DNA from 2 places in the Bacillus paralicheniformis genome. Region 1 is predicted to be linked to the other one. Evidence: predicted binding sites of a transcription regulator. Region 1 holds the regulator's gene; the other holds the start of a gene.

Region 1 (3,130 bases):
GTAGTTCCCGGTATATTTTTTGCTTTGGGACCGGCTGATCTCGTAAACTTGGGTAACCACTTTGTCAAGAAAGTACCTGTCATGGGAAACGATTAAAATCGCTCCGCTGTAATTTTGCAAATATTGTTCAAGCCATGTCAGGGTATCGATATCCAAGTGGTTTGTCGGTTCGTCCAAAATGAGGAGGTCGGGTTTTGTCAAAAGCATTTTTCCGAGGGCAAGCCTTGTTTTTTGACCTCCGCTTAAGTCCTGGACGCGGACGGAGTCGTCAAATCCCGCAAAGCCGAGCCCGTGCATGACGGATCTGACCTCTGCCTCATATTGGTAGCCGCCTTTGTCCTTGAACTCCTGCTGAAGCCTGTCATACGTCTTCATCAATGATTCAAGCATGTCCGGTCCGGCCTGCGCCATCTTTTCCTCGATCGCGCGCATTTCTTGTTCCATTTTTTTCAGAAAATCAAATACCGACAGCAATTCCTCTTTGAGCGTCAGCTTGGAATCGAGGCCGGAATGCTGGTCAAGGTAGCCCATCGTCAAATCTTTCGGCTTGATGATGTCCCCCTTTTCATATGAAAGTTTTCCTGCGATAATCTTTAGAAGAGTCGATTTTCCGGCGCCGTTGCGTCCGACGATCGCAATCCGGTCCCGAGATCTGACTTCGAGTTTTATATTCGTTAAAATCGTATCGGCTCCAAACGATTTTGAAAGTTGGTTCACTTGTAAAATCATCATGATCTTTCACCTCTTGTCTGCTATTTTAAGTGTAGCCTATCACTGCGCAGTCAGCAAACAATTAAGTGAAGTCTGGAAGATTTTAGCCAAAGAAAAAGACAGAATGAAAAAAATAGTGTATGATCGTTATAAGGAGAGTTCAGAACATGAATGAGTTTACACATTTTAATGAACAAGGCAGAGCCAAGATGGTTGATATAAGCGAAAAGGAAGCTTCAGTACGCACAGCTGCGGCTGTTTCAAGCGTGTCTATGAATCGAACAGTACATGAAAAAATCAAAAACCGGGAAATCGGAAAAGGCGATGTATTGTCGGTGGCGCAAGTGGCCGGAATCATGGCCGCAAAACAGACATCCGCCATCATCCCGATGTGCCATCCGATCGCTCTGAAAGGAGTCGACATCGCCTTTCGCTGGGAGGAGAAAGAACAGAAGAGCATCCTGCATATTCAATCTAAAGTGAAGACCAAAGGGAGCACAGGTGTGGAAATGGAAGCGTTAACTTCGGTCTCCGTATGTGCGCTGACCGTATATGACATGTGCAAAGCGGCGGATAAGGGAATGGTGATAGGACCGACCTTTCTTCTCGAAAAGACAGGCGGGAAAAACGGTGACTATAAAAGGGAAAAAGCTGATGTAGACATGGAGGATTAGTTTATGAACATGGATCATTCAAAAATTCCGCAAGCGACAGCGAAACGGTTGCCATTATATTATCGTTTTTTAAAAAACCTTCATGCATCCGGAAAACAGCGTGTATCTTCCGCTGAGCTGAGCGATGCCGTCAAAGTCGATTCTGCGACCATCCGCAGGGACTTCTCGTACTTCGGCGCGCTCGGAAAAAAAGGATACGGCTACAATGTCAATTATTTGCTGTCCTTTTTCAGAAAGACGCTTGATCAGGATGAAATGACGAACGTAACGCTCATTGGCGTGGGGAATTTGGGGACAGCCTTTCTCCATTACAATTTTATCAAAAATAATAATACAAAAATCGCCATGGCGTTTGACATCAATGAGGAAAAAATCGGAACCGAGGTCGGCGGTGTTCCCGTCTATGATCTGAATAGACTTGAAGAGCATATGACGGATGATATCCCCGTCGCCATTTTGACGGTACCGGCTCAAGCCGCACAGTCGATTACAGACAGGCTGGTGGAGCTTGGCATTAAAGGCATTCTTAATTTCACGCCGGCCCGCTTGAATGTGCCGGAACACATTCGCATTCATCATATAGATTTGGCGGTTGAACTTCAGTCGCTGGTGTATTTCATGAAACATTATTCAATGCAGGAAAAGTAAAACGGAAAACGAAAAATAAAGGAAAGGGGGCAGGCTTTATGCCAATCGGTCCTGGAAGCTTTATTTTAATTGTCGTGGTGGCGCTTTTGATATTCGGCCCGAAAAAACTTCCCGAGCTGGGAAGAGCAGCGGGAAACACGCTGAGGGAGTTTAAGAATGCGACAAAAGGTTTGGCTGACGACGATTCCGATAAAAAGAAAGAAGATCAGTAGGATAGGATGACATTTATGAAGGAAAGAGAAATGTCGCTGATAGAACATATCACAGAACTACGCAGACGGCTTGTGATCACTTTTTTCTTTTTTGTTTTATTTGTTGTGGCAGGCTTTTTATTGGCAAAGCCGCTGATTATCTATCTGCAGCAGACGGATGAAGCGAAGCTGCTGACGCTCAACGCGTTCAAGCTGACCGATCCTTTATTTGTGTACGTGCAGTTCGCTTTCATCATCGGCGCCGTCTTGACTTCGCCGCTTGTTTTATACCAGCTGTGGGCTTTCATTAGCCCGGGGCTGTATGAAAAAGAACGAAAAGTGACGCTCAGCTATATTCCGATATCGATTATTCTTTTTTTAGGCGGCATTGCCTTTTCTTACTTTATTTTATTTCCGTTTGTCGTGGACTTTATGACGAGAGTCTCAGATGATCTGAATGTCAACCAGGTCATCGGAATACACGAATATTTTCAGTTTCTGCTTCAGTTGACGCTTCCTTTTGGCTTATTGTTTCAGATGCCTGTGGTCATCATGTTTATCACAAGGCTCGGCCTCGTGACGCCGATGTTTTTGGCGAAAATCAGAAAATACGCATATTTTGTGTTGTTCGTCATCGCGGCGCTCATTACACCGCCTGAGCTTTTGTCGCATTTAATGGTCTCAGTGCCATTGCTCATTCTTTATGAAATCAGTATCGTGATTTCAAGAATATCCTACAGGCAGGCGCAAAAAACAATGATTCAAGAGGAAAATCAAGCGTTTTTGAACGACCATACAAAATAAGAGCCATTCTTTTTCAGAATGGCTCTTTTCCTTCACAAAAAAGGCTATTGATCTTTTCGTTTCATCTTGCCGGCCAGGGCGAACATTTTAAAGGAAATGCTG
Region 2 (3,130 bases), 1.6 Mb from region 1:
TGAGATTGCTCGTGTTGTTGGTGATTGAGGTGATATAGCGGCTTCCGCTTACCATTTCCTTGTTGCACAGAGGGCATAGAGGGCGATCGCTGCTCGTGAAATTTTTTCTCATCCATCCGTTGCAGTCCTCAGCGGTACATTCCCACGTACTGATATCTTCCTTTGGCAAAGGCTCTTGATTGCGATTGTTGTAGTAAGACATATCGTCACTTCCTAACAAGGGTTTTTTGGAGTTCATTTAAGAATATTTTGTGAATCTTAAGACATTCTATTCGTCAATTTGTTATTCTATACTGGACAGGTTTATTTAGAGTCCAAGCCCAGTAAAGAAAAGGGGTTCAACCATGGAAAAAATCAACTGCAGAAGCTGCGGCGGGCTTACGCCTTACGATTCAAAAGTCTGTGAAGCATGCGGCTGCGAAAAACCGCTTCCAAAAGCACAGAAAATTACGGACCGGATTGTCTTGACTGCGGCGGGAGTGGTCGGTATCTTAACGATTGTGCTGATTTTGGGAACGATCTTCTCATATTTGAATATCATATAATGAAAAGGAGCCGGTGTCAGGCTCCTTTTCATTTTTATTTGTTTTCAAACATGCTTGTAGAGTGCAGCGGCTGCACGCGCGCTTTAGGATCCATGTAAGCTTTTGCATTATTGACAGCGGTCGGTGCTTCTCCAAATCCGCTGGCAATCAGCTTGACTTTTCCTTCGTATGTGCAGATGTCGCCGGCTGCATAGAATCCCTCGATGTTCGTTTCCATTGTGGACTTGACGACGATCGAATTTTTCTCGATTTCAAGCCCCCAGTTTTTGATTGGTCCGAGAGATGAAACAAAGCCGAAGTTGACGATCACATCGTCGACATCGATGATTTCTTTTCTCTCGCCTTTCACTTCCTCGATGACGATCTGTTCAATCCGCTCGGCGCCGATCAGTTCGGTCGGAACAAACGGTGTCAGCACATTGACTTTTGAATTGTGCAGGTTTTCGACGCTGTGTTCATGTGCGCGGAATTTATCGCGGCGATGAATAATTGACACCTCTTTAGCGATCGGTTCCAGCATGAGCGCCCAGTCGACGGCGGAGTCGCCGCCGCCCAACACCGCAACGCGTTTGCCCGCAAATTGATTCAGATCATCTATAAAGTAATGAAGGTTTGCATTCTCGTATTGAGCCGCAGATTCAAGCTCGAGCTTTCTCGGCTGGAATGCTCCGTTTCCAGCTGTAATAATCACCGTTTTGGAATAGTGGATTTCTTTGTTGGTGACGAGCTTGAAAATGCCGTCTGCTTGTTTTTCAACGCTTTCGACGGCTTGTTCCAGACAAACGGTCTGATCAAATTTCGCCATTTGCTCTTTTAAATTGTCGACCAGCTCCTGAGCGCGGATTTTAGGGAACCCGGCTACATCGTATATGTATTTTTCGGGATACAAAGCGGACAGCTGACCGCCTAGCTGCGGCAGGCTTTCGATAATTTTGACGCTCGCTTGCCGCATTCCGCCGTAAAATGCGGTAAACAAGCCGACAGGGCCGCCCCCGATAATTGTAATGTCATATACTTTTGAGTCTTCACGCATGAAAATAATGCCCCCTAAATGAAAATTGTTCTTAATTATATCATATCACATAAAATAAATACGAGCGCGTCTGTTTTTTTAAGATCGGAAAATATTACCGTCTGATCTAAAGTCTGCCGCCCGAGCATATTTAATCTTGAAAAAGCAAAAGCGAGCGGCTATGATGTAGTTGTGAACATTTTGTTAAAGATTCGTGAATATTTTTCGACGCACAGCCGAAAAACATTCCGTTGTTCGGCAAATTAAAGTGAAGGGTTTCACAAACTTTTTTTCATAAAAAGCCTGAAGCCGGCAGAAGATAACCCAAAGGCTATTTTTAATCCGGCTTAGCAGTAAAATACAGAAAAGGTGGATGTGATTCCGTTGAATAAGCCAAAAGTAGTAGTATTAGGTGCAGGTTATGGTGGATTAATGACCGTTACGAGACTTGTTAAAAAAATCGGCGTCAATGAAGCGGATGTTACGCTTGTCAACAAGCACAATTATCATTATGAGACAACCTGGATGCACGAAGCGAGCGCAGGTACACTTCATCATGACAGATGCCGCTATCAGATTAAAGACGTCATCAATACATCCCGTGTCAATTTCGTTCAGGATACGGTAAAGAAAATCGATAAAGAAGGAAAGAAAGTCGTCCTTGAAACCGGCGAGCTTAGTTACGACTATCTTGTCGTAGCGCTGGGGGCCGTCCCTGAAACTTTCGGAATTTCTGGATTGAAAGAGTATGCTTTCTCCATTTCAAACATCAACTCGTCCCGGCAGCTTCGCGAGCACATTGAATATCAGTTTGCGACGTATAACACAGAAGCCGAGAAGCGCCCGGAACGCCTGACGATCGTTGTCGGAGGAGCGGGTTTTACCGGCATTGAATTTTTGGGCGAATTGGGCAACCGCATTCCTGAGCTGTGCCGCGAATACGATATCGATCGCCAGCAGGTTCGTTTAATATGCGTGGAAGCCGCGCCGTCCGTTCTCCCGGGCTTTGATCCTGAGCTTGTCGATTATGCGGTCAACTACCTTGAAGGAAAAGGCGTTGAATTCAAAATCGGCACGGCTGTGAAAGAATGCACGCCTGACGGAATCATCTGTGGAAAAGACGATCAGACCGAAGAAATCAAAGCAGGCACTGTCGTATGGGCCGCAGGTGTCCGCGGCAACCCGATCATAGAAGAATCAGGCTTTGAAAACATGCGCGGCCGTGTGAAGGTAAAACCTGATCTGCGCGTTGAAGGCCATGATGATATATTTGTAATCGGAGACTGCTCGCTGATCATAAATGAAGAAACCGAAAGGCCTTATCCGCCGACTGCGCAGATTTCCATGCAGCAGGGCGAAACGTGCGCAAACAATTTGGCCGCACTGATTCACGGCAAAGAAACGGAAACGTTCTCATTCGATAATAAAGGCTCTGTCGCTTCTCTCGGCGAACATGATGCAATCGGCGTCGCATTCGGGAGAAAGATGACGGGAACGACGGCGTCCATGATGAAAAAAATTATCGACAACCGCTCGCTGTTCCTGATCGGCGGGCCGGGACTTGTTCTGAAAA

Evidence for each region. Region 1 encodes Rex, which represses fermentation and respiration genes when NADH is low (regulators of the CRP and FNR family bind a similar motif). Its sites were predicted from a motif close to TTGTGAAATATTTCACAA; they were not measured.
Region 2: yumC (ferredoxin--NADP reductase 2) is a predicted target of Rex. The motif match lies at 1,824-1,841, and genes of this name have one in related genera.

What each region holds. Positions count from the first base shown of each region.
Region 1 covers NZ_CP023665.1:692,602-695,731, forward strand. The annotation lists gene CP943_RS03545 (ABC-F family ATP-binding cassette domain-containing protein) at 1-732, opposite strand, end outside; gene moaC (cyclic pyranopterin monophosphate synthase MoaC) at 879-1,385, shown strand; gene CP943_RS03555 (redox-sensing transcriptional repressor Rex) at 1,389-2,033, shown strand; gene CP943_RS03560 (twin-arginine translocase TatA/TatE family subunit) at 2,072-2,245, shown strand; gene tatC (twin-arginine translocase subunit TatC) at 2,252-3,028, shown strand; gene CP943_RS03570 (YdiK family protein) at 3,073-3,130, opposite strand, start outside.
Region 2 covers NZ_CP023665.1:3,468,955-3,472,084, reverse strand. The annotation lists gene CP943_RS17805 (cold-shock protein) at 1-202, opposite strand, end outside; gene CP943_RS17800 (hypothetical protein) at 345-545, shown strand; gene yumC (ferredoxin--NADP reductase 2) at 580-1,578, opposite strand; gene CP943_RS17790 (NAD(P)/FAD-dependent oxidoreductase) at 1,936-3,130, shown strand, end outside.